Regions from separate parts of the Rhizobium sp. TRM95796 genome, predicted to be linked through region 4. Evidence: predicted binding sites of a transcription regulator. Region 4 holds the regulator's gene; each other region holds the start of a gene.
What was found. Region 4 encodes PhoB, which activates phosphate uptake and scavenging genes when phosphate is short. Its sites were predicted from a motif close to TGTCATNNANCTGTCAT; they were not measured.
Positions count from the first base shown of each region.

Region 1: OCK01_RS17945 (DUF2794 domain-containing protein) is a predicted target of PhoB. The motif match lies at 2,152-2,168, and genes of this name have one in related genera.
Region 2: phnC (phosphonate ABC transporter ATP-binding protein) is a predicted target of PhoB. The motif match lies at 2,146-2,162, and genes of this name have one in related genera.
Region 3: OCK01_RS12500 (esterase-like activity of phytase family protein) is a predicted target of PhoB. The motif match lies at 1,817-1,833, and genes of this name have one in related genera.

Region 1 is NZ_JAOXHE010000008.1:295,446-299,641, reverse strand. It holds gene OCK01_RS17955 (ABC-F family ATP-binding cassette domain-containing protein) at 1-1,007, opposite strand, end outside; gene OCK01_RS17950 (thiamine diphosphokinase) at 1,011-1,655, opposite strand; gene OCK01_RS17945 (DUF2794 domain-containing protein) at 1,711-2,097, opposite strand; gene OCK01_RS17940 (DUF1223 domain-containing protein) at 2,223-2,966, opposite strand; gene OCK01_RS17935 (Lrp/AsnC family transcriptional regulator) at 3,130-3,693, shown strand; gene OCK01_RS17930 (MDR family oxidoreductase) at 3,744-4,196, opposite strand, start outside.
Region 2 is NZ_JAOXHE010000005.1:349,442-353,637, forward strand. It holds gene phnE (phosphonate ABC transporter, permease protein PhnE) at 1-144, opposite strand, end outside; gene phnD (phosphonate ABC transporter substrate-binding protein) at 252-1,157, opposite strand; gene phnC (phosphonate ABC transporter ATP-binding protein) at 1,239-2,063, opposite strand; gene OCK01_RS13110 (DapH/DapD/GlmU-related protein) at 2,199-2,819, opposite strand; gene phnL (phosphonate C-P lyase system protein PhnL) at 2,816-3,520, opposite strand; gene phnK (phosphonate C-P lyase system protein PhnK) at 3,522-4,196, opposite strand, start outside.
Region 3 is NZ_JAOXHE010000005.1:225,997-230,192, forward strand. It holds gene OCK01_RS12490 (endonuclease/exonuclease/phosphatase family protein) at 5-958, shown strand; gene OCK01_RS12495 (pyridoxamine 5'-phosphate oxidase family protein) at 1,019-1,669, opposite strand; gene OCK01_RS12500 (esterase-like activity of phytase family protein) at 1,885-4,080, shown strand; gene OCK01_RS12505 (DHA2 family efflux MFS transporter permease subunit) at 4,187-4,196, opposite strand, start outside.
Region 4 is NZ_JAOXHE010000006.1:400,833-405,028, forward strand. It holds gene OCK01_RS15990 (NAD(P)H-dependent flavin oxidoreductase) at 1-821, opposite strand, end outside; gene OCK01_RS15995 (hypothetical protein) at 1,037-2,287, shown strand; gene phoB (phosphate regulon transcriptional regulator PhoB) at 2,359-3,042, opposite strand; gene phoU (phosphate signaling complex protein PhoU) at 3,106-3,822, opposite strand; gene pstB (phosphate ABC transporter ATP-binding protein PstB) at 3,862-4,196, opposite strand, start outside.

The DNA of each region.
Region 1 (4,196 bases), on a different contig from region 4:
GAATCCGGCTCCAGCTGTCCGGTGAGCATCTTGAGCAGCGTGGTCTTTCCCGCGCCGTTGGGGCCAACGAGACCGATGCAATCGCCGCGATGCACGCGCAGCGAAAACGGCGCGACGATCGCGCGATCGCCATAGCTCTTGGTGATCTTGTCGGCCTCGATCACCAGCTTGCCGCTTTCGCGTCCTTCGGAGACGGTCGCCTGCACCAAGCCGACCGCGCCTTTGTGACTGCGGTGACGATGGCGCATGTCCTGCAATTCGCCGAGCCGGCGCATATTGCGCTTGCGCCGCGCGGTCACGCCATAGCGCAACCAATGCTCTTCGCGCTCGATCGCCTTGCCGAGCTTGTGCTGCTCCATCTCTTCTTCTTCGAGCACCTTGTCGCGCCAGGCTTCGAAATGGCCGAAGCCGCGATCGAGTCTCCTGGCGACGCCGCGATCGAGCCAGATGGTGGCGGTTGAGACTTTTTCGAGAAAGCGCCGGTCGTGGGAGATCAGGATCAACGCGCTCTTGGTCTTCATCAACTCGCCTTCCAGCCATTCGATGGTCGGCAGGTCGAGATGGTTGGTCGGCTCGTCGAGCAGGAGAATATCGGGCTCGGGCGCCATGACTCGGGCGAGCGCGGCGCGACGGGCTTCGCCGCCCGAGAGATTGGCGGGGCTCGATGCGCCGTCGAGACCGAGATGCTCGAGAAGATAGGTGACGCGATAGGGATCGTCGGAAGGGCCCAGACCTGCGGCGGCATAGGCTTCGATCGTGGCGTAGCCCTCGAAATCCGGCGCCTGATGCAGATAACGAACCGTCGAGGCCGGATGGCGAAACACCTCGCCCGATTGCGGCTCGACGAGGCTGGCGGCCATCTTGAGCAGCGTCGATTTGCCCGAACCGTTGCGGCCGACCAGGCAGACGCGCTCGCCGGGTTCGAGCTGGAAGCTGACGCCGTTCAGAAGCGGCGCGCCGCCGAAGCTCAGGTGAATGTCGTCAAGCTTGAGAATGGGCGGGGCCAAGGGTCACACTCCGGTCATGTCATAGGGACGCGCAAGCGTCACGGCCCGGCCGCTGCCGAGCTTCAGGGTGATCGGTCCTTCCGCGACATTGGACAGCGTGCGCGAAGAACCGAAAGGAAGGTGAAAATCGTCGAGCGGATACCGCGCGTTGTCGATCGACAAGCGAGTCAGATCGGAAAATCCCATGATCGAAAACAGGCTGCCGGAAGGAAGATCGAGACTGACCTCGCCCGCCAGCAGCGGATAGCCTTCTTCGTCGCCCGACGTCAGCATGACCTCGACGCCGCGCTCGGCGAGCGCCACGGCATGCAGGAGATGGCCGACGCCGTGATCGGTGCGCGCCCCGCCCATGGCGCCGACGAGGATCAGACGGCGGGCGCCGAGGGTAAGCGCCCGCTCGACGGCCAGCTCGCCGTCTGTGAGCGATTTGTCGGGCGGATGCGTCTCCCGCGGCGTCTCGGGAAACCGGGCGAGAAGCGTCTCGGACGCTGAATCGAAATCGCCGAGCCAGAGTTCGGGCGTCACTCCAAGCGTCTCGGCATGCGCCATCCCGCCATCGGCGGCGATGAAGCGCGCGCCGAGAAGTTGCGAGGATAGCCTTGTGGTCGCGACGAGACGACCGCCGAGCAAGATGGCGAATGTGGTCATGGCGATCGCTTTAGACGAAAACGATCCGCATGGGGAGGGCGTGACGGCAGGAATTTCAGTCGCGCAGCTTCTGGACCTTGTCGAAGAATTTCAGCACCTGGGCCAGTTCATGACCCCGCTTGAGGATGCGGCCCTGCGTGTTGACGATCGCGAACGCTCCTTGCTTGGCGGCGAGTTTCGGGACCTTTTCGACCTGATAGAGCGGCGCATCCCCGGAACGCTTGTAGATAGAGAACACCGCCTTGTCGCGAAAGAAGTCGATCGCGTAATCTCTCCACTCGCCCTCGCCGACCATGCGTCCATAAATGCGCAGGATCTGGTTGAGTTCGAGGCGATGGAAGGTGACGGGCGCGGGATCGCGCGCTTCTCGATAATCCTTGAGGTCGATGACCGCGGGACCGTTGCGCTCGGAAGAGCCCTGCTGCTCGGTGTGATCCGCCATGGAAACCTTTGCGCCGAAATGCCTTGCGTCTAGCTCCGTCGGATGCGCGTGATCATGACGGATTGACGACAGTGTGCCTGAAAGGCGCGGAAATGCAAGTCCAATTGGCGCATGGCGACCCCGGGCTAGAGGGCTGCGGCCCCGTAGATTCGTCCGGGATTGCCATCGGCGTCATGCGCCTGGAGCAGAATGGCGCAGCCGTCATAGCCGGGTTTGGAGCCCACGGAGGCCGGCAGTTTCAAGGTCATCGCCTTGCCGTCCCACATGCCGACCGTCTCCAACTTGGTCACCGCATTGCGGTAATGAAGCGTTCTTCCGGTATTCTCGCCACTCTCGATCGCGACCGTGGTGCTGCGCTTGAAATAGGCTACCACCACATTCGCCTTGCCGGAGCCCGCGCCGATGGCGATGGTCATCGTTTCTGGGGTAAGCCGGGCCGAAACGGGCACGCTGACCGCCTGACCGCCCCGCGCCAGGGCGTCGAGATCGGTCATGACGTGAGAAAGCCCTCCCGTCTTGGCCGTGCGCACGCCGTTCAGCACAACCTGCGGCGTGAAGACATTGCTCGCGCCGAAGCTCTTGCTATAGCCATATTGCCGCTCGGTGTTTTCGCGCGCCGACAGCGTGTCCTGCCAGCCCAGATAATTCCAATAATCGACATGATAGGAGATCGCGACGATGTCGCGGCGATCCGCCAGCCGCGCAAAAGCCGCATCGGCTTTCGGACAGGAGGAACAGCCCTGCGATGTGAAAAGTTCGACCACGCCGACGGGTTTCGAAGACACGGTCTCTCCGGCGCGGCATTGCAGACCGAACACGGCAAGGACGAACGCGCCCATGGCGAGAAGTACGAATGCGAGCCTGCGCAATGGATTTGCCTTTCGATCGGACGCGCTGATGGCGTCGCTTGCGGGACAATCATATAGCGAATAGGAGCCTCACGGCTAAATCAAATTCGCTTGAGCGGGAGGGGGCCGCCTCAGCGGCTTTTTTTGCGGCTGCGCGGAACGATTTCGCAATGAAACTGTTAGGTTGCAGGAAAACCCGCTTCTTTCACGAATGGCAAAAAAACGCCCTTCCGGCGTCGGGTTTTTCCGACTAAAAAGTTTCGCTCTTATAAAAAAAATCCGGAGGTTGCACATGAGTATTTTGGACGAAACGGATCGCAGCCTGCTCGCCCTGCTCCAGAAAAATGACAGGCTGTCGCTCGCGGAGATCGGACAAGAACTCAAACTGGCGCCCTCGACGGTGAACGACCGCATCAAGCGTCTGATTCGCAACGAAATTATTTCCGGCTTCCATGCAGCGGTCAATCCTGAGAAAGTCGGCCTCGATCTCCTGGCCTTCGTCTTCGTCGGCTGGAACGACCCGGAAGTGGAAGAGCGGTTTCTAAAGAAGGTTGCAGAGAGCGGCGCCGTCCTCGAATGCCACCACGTGACCGGCGCGTGGAATTACCTCCTGAAGGTGCGATTGAAGAACACCCGGGAGCTCGAACGTTTCCTGGCTCAGGAGCTGAAATCCATCGAAGGCCTGATGCGCACGGAAACACTCATCGTTCTCTCGTCCGCCAAAGAAGTCTCGACCCTCGCCGTCTGAGTTCGGCAAGGGTTCCCTCCTTGGCCCGTCGATGACGACGCGGCCTATCTTTACAGTTGCGGATTGACGACGATGCGGCCTTTGACGCCGCCTTTCAGGATGGAAGCGCCGAGCCCCGGCATTTCCGCGAGACCATGTTCGCTGACCATGGCTTCGAGTTTATCCATCGGCAGGTCGGCGGCCAGCCGCGACCATGCCTCGACGCGTTGATCATGCGGCCGCATGACCGAATCGATCCCGAGCAGATTGACGCCGCGCAGCAGGAAGGGAACGACGGTGAAGGACGGAACGGCGGCGCCGGCCGCAAGGCCGATGGCCGCCACGGAGCCGTTGTATTTGACCTGCTTCAGCACCCGCATCAGCATATCCCCGCCCACTGCATCGATGCCCGCCGCGAATCGTTCGGACTCCAGCGGCTTGGCCGTGGGCTCCGCAAGCTCTCCGCGGGGGATGATGGTCTCGGCGCCGAGATCGCGCAGATAGTCCTCCGTCTCGGGGCGGCC
Region 2 (4,196 bases), on a different contig from region 4:
CCACAGCGAGCCGCTCATCGCGATCAGAAAAGCGGCAAGCCCGATGAACGTATAGAGCCGGCGGCGGGCGGCGAGATCGCGCCAATGCTGTTCGACGAGCCGTCCGCTGTCGGACAGAACCGGGTGGGTGTTGCTGAGGGCCATGTCCGCCTGTTCCCGCATGTCGTTTACGCCCGCTGTTCATCTGCGGCCGTCGTCAGAAAAGAATGCGCCGGTGGACTTAGGGGCCACCGGCGCGGATCAGGCTTGAATCAGCCGCCGATGACGGCCTTGCGGGCGTCGATGATCGGCTTGTAGAAGTCGACATTGACTTCGGTGTAGCTCTTGAAGTCGCCGCCCTGGATGGCGGAGAAGCAGGCCGGGTCGGACTTCGGCAGGTTCATCATGAAGTCCTTGAACTTGGCCTTCATGTCCTGGTTCATTGAGGTGCGGACGACGATCGGGCCGTTCGGGATCAAGGGCGATTCCCACAGCTGCACCAGGTCGTCCATGTTCAGGATGCCCTTGTCGACCATCTTGCGCAGGTTGCCCGAGGTGTAGCCGTCCTTGAATTCGCCCACGCCCGAAGCCCAGGTCGTGCCGGCGTCGAAATTGCCCTTGAGCACTTCGAGAACGAGGTTTTCATGGCCGCCGCCAAAGCCGGTGGAGGCGAAGAATTCCTTGACCGGCATGCCGAGCGCTTCCGGCAGCGTCACGTTCGGAACGAGGTAGCCAGAGGTAGAGTCCGGATCGGCGAAGCCGAGCTTCTTGCCCTTGAGGTCCTCAATGGTCTTGTAGCCCTTGTCCTTGCGGGCGACGAGCACCGAGTGATAGCCCATCGAACCGTCGGTCTGCACGGTGGTCAGGATCGGCTCGACGGCCTTGGCGTTGGCGAGGTAGATCTTGGCGTAGCCGGAAGCGCCGAGTTCGGCGTAATCGAGCGTGCCGCCGAGCAGGCCCTGCACGACGCCGTCATAATCGGCGGCCGGGAACAGCGACACTTTTTCGACGCCGAGCACGGAGGGGAGCTTTTCGACCATGCACTGATAGCTCTTCAGGCGGTCGGCTTCGTTTTCGCCGCCGAGGATGCCGATGCGGAATTCCTTGAGGTCTTCGGCCATGGCGCCGGTGGCCACGGTCAGGAGCGCGACGGACGCGAACAGGACTTTCTTGAACATTGATGGTCTCCCTCAGCCGGATCATCCGGCTCTGTTGATGCGGTTTTTGCCTTTGACGCGGGCGGGCGAACTGGTGTCGCCTCAGACGCCGGCGAGCGCGATGGGCTCGAGCGAGCGTTCATGACGGGCGGGTCTGGAAATGGCGGTCGAGGTCATGCTTTCGTCGATGCCGTCCTCGGTGTTGTAGATCTGTTTGACGGCCTCGGGCGTCAGCGCCTCCGGCGGACCGTCGAACACCACGGCGCCGTCGGCCATGCCGATGATGCGTTCGCAATAGTGCCGCGCCGTATCCAGCGTGTGCAGATTGGTGATCACGGTGATGCCGTCCTGCTCGTTGATGTCGCGCAGCGCGTCCATGACGATCTTCGCGTTCAAGGGGTCGAGCGAGGCGATCGGCTCGTCGGCAAGCAGCACTTTCGGCTCCTGCATCAGGGCGCGGGCGATGGCGACGCGCTGCTGCTGGCCGCCCGACAGCGTGCCGGCGGGCTGCAGCGCCGTCTGTTCGATGCCGAGACGTTCGAGCGCGGCGATCGCCATGATCCGCTCTTCGCGGGAGAACAGGCCGAGCACCGACATGACCGTCGAGCGATGGTTCAGCCGGCCGAGCAGCACATTGGTCAGCACGTCGAGCCGCGGCACCAGGTTGAACTGCTGGAAGATCATCGCGCAATCGCGCTGCCAGCGGCGCAACGCCTCGCCGCGGAGGCTGGAAACTTCCTGGCCGCCGAAGCGGATGGCTCCCGAGCTCACCGGCCCGAGCCGGTTGATCATCCGGATGAAGGTGGATTTGCCGGCGCCGGAGCGGCCGATAATGCCCACCATCTGCCCGCTCGGTATGTCGAGCGTCACGTCACGCACCGCCGTCTTTGCGCCAAACTGCTTGGTGACATGCCTGAATTCGAACATGCGGCCAGCCTTTCCCATTTTATGATTTTTTAAGATCTTCCCCTTCTCTAGGCCCGCTGCTTGACTGTTGAATGTCAGTGCGATGACAGTTTTCTGACATCTGCGGGCCCGAGAGTTTCAGGCGCTTGGGGTCGATCAGACGCCGGCGTGGCGGGCCAGGAATTCTTCGGCTGTCATGGATCTGAAATCATCGAGCGCATTGCGCAACCGGTCGTGGTCCCAGTCCCACCAGGCCAGACGCTCGTATTTTTCCGCCACGATGCGGTCGAAGCGTTCGCGGATCAGCCTAGCCGGCACGCCGCCGACGATCGTGTAGGGCGCGACGTCGCGGCTGACCACCGCGCCCGCGCCGACCACGGCGCCGTTGCCGATGGTCACGCCCGGCAGCACAGTCACGCCATGGCCGAGCCACACGTCGTGGCCGATCACGACGCGGTTTCCCCGCCGCCATTCGAAAAACTCGGTCTCGTCCTCGGCATCCGGCCAGTAGTCGCCGGCGCGATAGGTGAAATGATGCAGCGTCGGCCGCCAGGTCGGATGATTGGTGGCGTTGATGCGCACGGAGGCGGCGATATTGGCGAATTTGCCGATGGTGGCGCACCACACCTGGCCGCCGCGCTCGATATAGGAATAGTCGTCCATGTCGAGTTCGGAGATCCGGCAGTTCTCGCCGATCTCGGTATAGCGACCGAGCCGGCTGTCCTGGACGTCGGCCGTCGGATGGATCAGAGGTTCAACAGACAGCTTGGTCATCATGCGGCCTTTCGGGCGGAGAAATGCGAGACGTCGATGATCTGGTCGGCCACTTCGGCCCGCACGTCCTCGTCGTGGAAGATGCCCAGCAGGGCTGCGCCCTCGGCCTTCTTGGCGCGGATCATCTCCACGACGACGGCGCGATTGGTCGCGTCCAGCGACGCCGTCGGCTCGTCGAGCAGCAGGATCGGATGATCGGTGATGAAGCCGCGGGCGATGTTGACGCGCTGCTGTTCGCCGCCCGAGAAGGTGGCGGGCGGCAGGCTCCACAGCGCTTCCGGCAGGTTGAGTTTCGCCAGCAGTTCGGCGGCCTTGTCGCGCGCCGCCGCATGGCTTTCGCCGAGCGAGACGAGCGGTTCGGCCACCACGTCGATCGCCGCAACGCGCGGCACGGCGCGCAGGAACTGGCTGACATAGCCGAGCGTATGGCGGCGGATGTCGAGGATCTCGCGCGGGCTGGCCGTGGCGAGATCGACGGTGCGGCCTTTATGGGCGATCAGGATCTGGCCGAAATCGACGCCGTAATTGCCATAGAGCATCTTCAGGATCGACGATTTGCCGACGCCGGAGGGGCCGCCGAGCACCGCGCATTGCCCCGATTTCAGCGAGAAATGCACGTCATTGACGACGGGCAGCTCCAGCCCGCCGCGCAGATGCATTGTGAAGCTCTTGCGAACCTCGTGGACGACGAGGGGAGTGGTCATGTCACACCTGCAGGATCGAGGAGACGAGAAGCTGGGTATAGGGCTGGCGCGGATCATCCAGCACCCGGTCGGTCAGCCCGTGTTCGATGACGCGGCCATCCTTCATCACCATCATCCGATGCGACAAGAGCCGCGCCACCGCCAGATCATGGGTGACGATGATGACGGCGAGACCGAGATCGGACACGAGCCCGCGAATGAGATCCAGCAGCCGCGCCTGCACCGACACGTCCAGCCCGCCGGTCGGCTCATCCATGAAGACGAGCCGCGGCGCCGTCACCAGATTGCGGGCGATCTGCAGCCGCTGCCGCATGCCGCCCGAAAAGGCGCGCGGCTGGTCGTCGATGCGATCGGCGCCGATTTCCACGCGGCTCAGCCAGTCGAAGGCGGTGTCGCGGATATGGCCGTAATGCCTGTCGCCGATCGCCATCAACCGCTCGCCGACATTGGCGCCGGCGGATACCGTCATCCTGAGGCCGTCGGCCGGGTTCTGATGCACGAAGCCCCAATCGGTCCGCATCAGGAACCGGCGCTCGGCCTCGCCCATATCGGCGAGATTGCGAAACTGCCCGTCGCGCATCCGGTATTCGACAGATCCCGCCTGCGCCGACAGCCTTGTGGAGACGCAATTGAGCAACGTCGTCTTGCCGGAGCCGGATTCGCCGACGATCGCCAG
Region 3 (4,196 bases), on a different contig from region 4:
CCTCATGAACATCACCCTGTCCGCGGCTGTCGTTGCGGCGCTCTCGGCATGGCCTCTCTCCGCCTCGGCGATGGAGCTGACGGTCATGAGCTTCAATATCTGGGGCGGCGGCGTCAATGCCGGCAAGCCGATCGACGAGACCGTCGCCGCAATCAAGGCCGTTGATCCCGACATTGTCGGCATTCAGGAAACAAAGCCCGAGCCCGACCCCTGCACGGCCGAGAACTGCGTTCCGACCGGCAAGTCGGTCGCCGCCGATATCGCCAAGGCGCTCGGCTATTATTATTACGATCAGTCGGCGAACAATCCCGCGATCTGGGCCAACGCCATCCTGTCGCGTTACCCGATCGGCAAAGCCACGAAAAACGATCTGGGCGTCGAGATCGTGATCGAAGGCAAGCGGATCATGGCCTACAACATTCACCTGACCGATTATCCCTATCAGCCTTATCAGTTGCTCAATATCGAATATGGCGCTGCGCCCTTCCTCAAGACGGCCGAGGAGGCGATTGCCGCCGCCACGGCCACACGCGGACCCGCGCTCGATCTGCTGGAACAGGACATGAAGGCCGCAGACGGCGCCGACGCCGCCTTCGTGTTCGGCGACTTCAACGAGCCGTCCCATCATGACTGGACCGAGGCCGCCGTGAAAGCCGGGCTGCAGCCGATGGTCGTGGCCTATCCCTCGGCCAAGCGCATCGAAAGCTGGGGCTTCACCGATCTCTTCCGGGCGGCCTGGCCGGACGTCGCCGCCAAGCCCGCCTTCACCTGGACGCCCACGTCGGAGCCGACTGCCAAGGACGATCATCACGATCGCATCGACTACACCCTCGGCCGCGCCAAGGGTCTCAAGGTGCTAGAGGCCGGCGTCGTCGGCGAGAAGAAACCCGAAGCCGATATCGTCGTCACCCCCTGGCCGGCCGATCACCGCGCCACGATGGCGCGTGTCAGCTTCTGAGGTCACGGGAGCCTCATCGGCCATGCGGGCCATCGATGCAGCCCGCACGGCGCGCAGGGGTCAATACATGCTGTTCTGGTAACCCTGCTCCAGCGCCTCGTCGAGCGCGCGCATTTCCTTTGCGTCATCAGGCGCGCCCGTCGTGTCGTCCAGGATGATCTTGACCAGCGACGGCATGCTCGACCGGTCCTGGAAATGATCCGGATCCCACAGATGCGAGCGCCTGAAGGCCTTGGCGCAATGCATGAACACTTCGGTGACGGTGACGACAATTGCCACCTTGGGCGCCTTGTTCTGGATCGCCATGCCGGCAAGAAGGTCTGGATCGTTTACGACGACCGCCTGGCCGTTGATCCGCAGCGTATCGTCGAAGCCCGGAATGATGAACAACAAGCCGACCGTGGGATTGGCGACGATGTTGACCAATGTGTCCAGACGGTTGTTGCCCGGCCGATCCGGGATCGCCAGCGTCCGTTCGTCGAGAATCTGCACGAAGCCGGCCGGGTCGCCCCTTGGGCTGACATCCGCCCGCCCGTCGGCGCCCTGCGTGCCGATGCAGAGAAACGGCGAGCGCCGGATAAACGCCTGGGCATGCTCGCTGAGCGAGGCGCGGCATTTTTGAATCGCCAGATCATGCGTCGGAGCAAACAGCTTTCGCAGTGACGCCTCGTCCGCGATGCGATGCTCCGGTTTTGGGGTATAGCCGTCCATGATCCTCTTCTCCCTCTTCCGCAATTTTTGATGTACGTAACTCACTTTCCATCTCGAAGCAATGTTCGGGGAGGCGACCTCTACGGACGATCGTCGCGCGACGGGCTTGATGATCGTTTCGGACGACCGACGCCGCACGGCTCCCTCTGTCATCCGCGTGTCATGTCCATGCCGCATGTGACGGAACAGTATTCGACACAAGAGGGAGATATTTCATGGCCAACCGTTTGTCGCAGGCAGCCTTTCTGTCCCTGCTGCTCGCCTCCGTGGCGCAGGGCGCACTCGCCGAATCCGCCTTCAATCGCGTCGCCGCCTTCCCGGTCGCGTCCAACACGCCGGCCGACCAGGACGCCAAGGCCCAGACCTCGGCGGAAATTATCGCAGCGACCGAAGACGGCAAGACGCTCGTCTACACCTCCAGCCCGCTGAAGGCGGTCGGCATGATCGACATCACCGACGCCAAGGCGCCGAAGGCTTTGGGTTCGGTCATGCTCGACGGCGAACCGACCTCGGTCACCATTCTCGGCCAGACCGCGCTGGTCGCCGTCAACACCGGCGAAAGCAAGGCCAAGCCGGCCGGCAAGCTCGAAACCATCGACATGGCGGCCAAGAAGGTCACCTCGACCTGCGATCTCGGCGGCCAGCCCGATTCCATCGCGCTTTCCAAGGACAAATCCTTCCTCGCCATCGCCATCGAGAACGAGCGCGACGAAGACGTCAATGACGGCGCCTTGCCGCAGGCGCCCGCCGGCGATCTCGTGATCGTGCCGATCAAGGACGGAGCCGCCGATTGCGCCGGCCTCAAGCATGTCGCCATGACCGGCCTGGCCGCGATCGCGCCTGAGGATCCCGAGCCGGAATTCGTCGCCATCAACGACGCCGGCCAGATCGCGCTGACGCTGCAGGAAAACAACCATATCGTCATCATCGACGGCAAGACCGGCTCGATCGTCAACCACTTCTCCGCCGGCTCGACCACGGTCGAAAACACCGACGCCAAGACCAATGGCAAGCTCGATTTCACCGGCAAGGTGGAAGACGTCAAGCGCGAGCCGGACGCCTTGAAGTGGCTGGACAATGACCGTCTCGTGGTCGCCAATGAAGGCGATTGGGAAGGCGGCAGCCGCAGCTTCACCATCTTCGACACCAAGGGCAAGGTGCTGTTCGACTCCGGCAATGCGCTCGAGCTCGAAGCCGCCCGCGCCGGCCACTATCCGGAAAAGCGCGCCGGCAAGAAGGGCGTCGAGCCGGAAGGCCTCGAAGTCGCCGAAATCAATGGCGTCAAATACATCTTCGTGCTGGCCGAGCGCGCCTCGCTGGTCGCCGTCTACAAGGACACCGGCGCCGAGCCTGAATTCGTCCAGCTGCTGCCCTCGGGCATTTCGCCGGAAGGCGCAGTCGCCATTGCCGGCCGCAAGCTGCTCGCCACCGCCAATGAGCTCGACCTCGTCGAAGACGGCGGCGCGCGCAGCCATGTCATGCTCTATGAACTGCAGGACGGCAAGCCTGCCTATCCGCAGATCGTCTCCAAGGACAAGGACGGCGACGTGATCGGCTGGGGCGCGCTTTCGGGCCTCGCCGCCGTGCCGGAAAAGCCCGGCATGCTCTATGCGGTCAATGACAGCTTCTACGGCAACCAGCCGTCGATCTTCACCATCGACGCGACCAAGAGCCCGGCCGAGATCGTCGACCGCATGGTGGTCAAGCGCAATGGCGACAACGCCCAGAAGCTCGACATCGAAGGCATCGCGGTGGATGAGGAAGGCTGGTTCTGGCTGGCCTCCGAAGGCAATAGCGACAAGCTGCTGCCGCATGCGCTCTACCACGTCAACAAGAAGGGCGAGATCAAGGAAGAGATCGGCCTGCCGACTGAGCTGACCGCCAACGAAACCCGCTTCGGCTTCGAAGGCGTCGCCATTTCCGGCAAGGGCGACGACACCGTGCTGTGGATGGCCGTGCAGCGTCCCTGGAAGGACGACGACAAGGCCCACGTCAAGCTCGTCTCCTACAAGCCTTCGAGCAAAGAATGGGGCGCGGTGCGCTACCCGCTCGACAAGGCCGAAGACGGCTGGGTCGGCCTGTCGGAACTCACCTTCCATGACGGCTTCGCCTATATCGTCGAACGCGACAACCAGATCGGCGACAAGGCCAAGATCAAGAAGCTTTATCGCGTCTCGCTCGACCAGCTGAAGCCCGCCAAGCTCGGCGGCGACCTGCCGGTGGTCACCAAGGAAGAAGTCCACGACTTCCTGCCCGACCTCAAGACCGCCAAGGGCTATGTGCTCGACAAGCTCGAAGGCTTCGCCTTCGACGCCTCGGGCAAGCCCTTCGCGGTGACCGACAATGACGGCGTCGACGACTCTTCGGGCGAGACGATGTTCTGGGCCGTTGAGATGAAGGCCGGCATGTAACACGGGGCGTCTTTGGTCATACAGAGGCGGTCGAAGGCGGGAGCGGGGGCGCTCCCGCCTTTTTTGATGGCTCCGCCCGGCGAGGCGGCCCGGCCGAGCGGCTCAACTACTCGGAC
Region 4 (4,196 bases):
GTCGCCTTTTCGAAATCCATCTTGGAGGGTTCGGCGTCCGGCAGGTGATCGGGGTCCATCCCGACGGCGCGGATTGAGCCCTTGAGATAGTTGCCGTGAATCCCGGTGAAATAGTTGGAATAGACGATGTCGTCGGCGGAGCTTTCGACGATCATCTGCTTATAGGCGTCCACCGCCCGCGCTTCGTTGGTGGCGATGAAGGGCGAGCCGATATAGGCCATGTCGGCCCCCATGGCCTGGGCGGCGAGGATGGCGCCGCCATTGGCGATCGCGCCCGACAACAGCAGAGGCCCGTCGAACCATTCGCGGATTTCCTGGACCAGCGCGAAGGGCGACAGCTTGCCGGCATGCCCTCCCGCCCCGGTCGCCACCGCGATCAGCCCATCGGCGCCCTTGCGGATGGCGGAATTGGCGTGGCGATTGTTGATCACGTCATGCAGCACCACGCCGCCATAGGAATGGATCGCCTGGTTGACCTCGGGCACCGCGCCCAGCGAGGAAATGACGATCGGAACCTTGTATTTCACGCACATCGTCAGGTCGTGTTCCAGCCGCTTGTTGGTCGTATGCACGATCTGGTTCACCGCAAAGGGCGCGGCCTTGCTGGTGGGATTGGCGGCGTCATGGGCGGCGAGCGTTTCGGTGATTTCGGCCAGCCATTCGTCGAGCTGGCTTGCGGGACGGGCGTTCAGCGCCGGAAAGGAACCGACGACGCCCGCCTTGCATTGGGCGATCACCAGCTCGGGATGGGAAATGATGAACAATGGCGAGGCGACGACCGGCAAACGGAGATTGTCGGTGAGAATGGACGGCAGGCTCATAGTCACTCCCAGGATGGACCAGTTTCGCCGCCATGATAAACAAAGCCGGCGGAATTGTTCAACCTTGAATTTTCTACGGGACGGCCGCGTCGCCCTTTTTTGGCTGCATTGCCGGTGTTTGCCGGGGATCGCACCCTCATGCGCGCTTGCAAGTGTGGCGGGGAATGTTTACCGAAATGCACGGTTTTTGAAACGAGCACGGGATTGAAACGACAGTGAGCGGTCTCGAACACGCTATCCGCAACGCGCTCGAACGCGCCGATCGCGCCGACCCGGAGATCCGCGCCCGGATCTATCAATCCGCACGGCACGCGCTCGACGCCGGCCTCGCCAAGCAGGAGGTCGAGGACGAGGAGGTGATCGCCCGGCAGCGCCAGCGGCTCGACGCCACGATCCAGGCGATCGAGGAGGAAGAGCGCGAAAGGCTGCGGTCCATGGCGCGGCTGGAAAAAGTGCTGATCGAGCGCGAGCCGGAGCCCGAACCGGCCGTCGCGCCGGAACCGCGTCTCGCCGCGCCGGATCGGGACGAGGATTTTTCCATGACCGCACCCGTTCGCGACGACGCCCATGGCGACGCGCGGACAGCCCCTAGCATCGAACTCGATCGCGGCGATCGGGCCGGCGGGGCGCGAAATGGCGCTGGATCGCTGGACGACATCACTCCGCGCAACGACGAGGCTCTGGCGCGGCTCGTGGCGGACGATCGCCGCGCGCCCGCAGCCGCGCCGACGGCTGCGCCTATGGGTGAGATCCGAAAGACCAAAGGCGCCAAGCGCAAGTCCAGAGCCGAAAAGCCCCCCAGAAAACGGCGCGGCTTCGTCTCCTTCCTCGTATCGCTGTTCGTCTATGCATGCTTTCTCGGGGCGGTCGGCTTCGGGATCTGGTGGGTCTACGCCACCGGCATGATCGATGTCGCACTCAAAGGCGAAGGCAATTTCGACCTCGTGCCCAAGGAATTGCAGACCGCCGCGCCGGCTGCGGCGCAATCCGAACCGCTCGATCCGCTGCGCCGCTTCTCCGGCGATTGGGTCAGCGTCTACAGCGGCAAGGAGCCGAATGCGGTGTCGCCGCGCGGCCAGGCGCTGGTGACGCCCTTCAGCGACAGCGACGGCGAAGGCGCGACGATCGCCTCCAACGCGCCCGGCAAAGACGGCGAGGCGACGGTCGAGACACCCGAAGAGCTGTTGCAGACGCTCGCCGGCAAGACCGCGACGATCGCGTTGACCGTCAAGGCCGATGGCGATGTCCCGACGCAGATCTATGTCGAATGCGCCTTCGGCGCGATGGGCGGTTGCGGCCGTCATCGCTTCACCGTCGGCAACGAGCGCAGCGACGAACTGATCCATGTGACGTTCGACGGCAAGATGGCCCCGTCCGAGGCGGGGCAGATCGTCATCAACAGCGACGTCATGGGCAAGGGCCGCAAGCTCAAGCTCTACGGCGTCCGCGTCCTGCCGGGATCCTGATTTCCCGAGCCCTCGAATAGAAAAGCGCCGGTTGCCGCCGGCGCTTCGACAGATCTTCGAGCCAGAATGGATCAGGCTTCCATCGCATAGCCCGCGCCGCGGACGGTGCGGATGACATCCGGCATGTTGGTGAGGTTCAGCGCCTTGCGCAGGCGTCCGACATGGACGTCGACGGTGCGTTCGTCGACATAGATGTCGTGGCCCCAGACGCCGTCAAGCAGTTGCGAGCGCGAAAACACCCGGCCCGGCGAAGACATGAAGAATTCCAAAAGCTTGAATTCGGTCGGCCCGAGCCGCACTTCGCGCGAGCGGCGGTGAACGCGATAGGTCTCGCGATCGAGTTCGACGTCGCCGCATTTCAGCACGGAGGAAATGGCGTTGGGCCGCACGCGGCGGAGCATGGCCTTGACGCGGGCCATCAGCTCCGGCGTGGAGAAGGGCTTGACGACATAGTCGTCGGCGCCGGTCGACAGTCCCCGCACGCGCTCGCTTTCCTCGCCGCGCGCGGTCAGCATGATCACCGGCAGACGCTCGGTTTCGGGCCGCATGCGCAGGCGGCGACACAGCTCGATGCCGGACACGCCGGGCAGCATCCAGTCGAGCAGCAGAAGATCGGGCACGCGCTCCTGGAGGCGGATGTCGGCTTCGTCGCCGCGGGCGATGACCTCCACGTCATAGCCTTCGGCTTCGAGATTGTAGCTGAGCAGGGTGCCGAGCGCTTCTTCGTCTTCGACCACCATGATACGGGGCTGCATGCGTTCTTACTCCATTCGCAAGCGAGCGGCGCCCGGCTCGACGCCGGGCGCTCAAGTCTCAGGTCATCCGGCGGGCTGCTGCACGACGGTGGCGGTGTTGTCGTCCTTAGGACGTTCGCCGACCGGCTGGGCGCCCGTGGTCATGTAGAAGATCGATTCCGCGATATTGGTCGCGTGATCGCCGATGCGCTCGATATTCTTGGCGCAGAACAAGAGATGCGTGCACGGCGTGATGTTGCGCGGATCTTCCATCATATAGGTCAGCATCTCGCGGAAGAGCGAGGTGTACATCGCGTCGATTTCCTCGTCGCGCAGGCGGATGGCCTCGGCTTTTTCGGCCGAGCGCGTCGCGTAGACGTCGAGCACGTCCTGAAGTTGGGTAAGCGCCAGTTCGGATAGATGCTCGATGCCGCGGGCGAGCGTGCGCGGAATGCCGCTGTTTTGCACCGCAATGACACGCTTGGCGTTGGATTTGCCGAGATCGCCGACGCGCTCGAGATCGGAGGCGATGCGGAGCGAGCCGATGATTTCACGCAGGTCGGCGGCGACCGGCTGGCGCTTGGCGATCATCAGAACGGCGCGTTCGCCGATCTCGCGCTCGGCCTCGTCCATCACCACGTCCTGGGAGATGACGCGTTGCGCCAGCGCCGCATCGGCGTTGACGAGCGCGCGAACGGCGTCGGAGACCATCTGTTCGGCCATGCCGCCCATTTCCGCGATGCGGCGGGCGAGATATTTCAGCTCTTCGTCGAAGACGGAGTAGATATGGGATGCGCCCATGAATGTATCCTCCAGCCGGCGAGACCGGCGTCACAAGTATCAGCCGAAGCGGCCCATGATGTAATCCTGGGTGCGCTGGTCATCCGGATTGGTGAAGATCTTGTCCGTGTCGTTCTCCTCGACCAGATAGCCGAGATGGAACATGGCGGTGCGCTGCGACACGCGGGCGGCCTGCTGCATCGAGTGGGTCACGATGACGATGGTGAAATTCTCGCGCAGTTCGTGGATCAGTTCCTCGACCTTGGCGGTCGCAATCGGATCGAGCGCCGAGCAGGGCTCGTCCATCAGAATGACTTCCGGGCTGACGGCGACGGCGCGGGCGATGCAGAGACGCTGCTGCTGTCCCCCGGACAGGCCGGTGCCGGCTTCGAGCA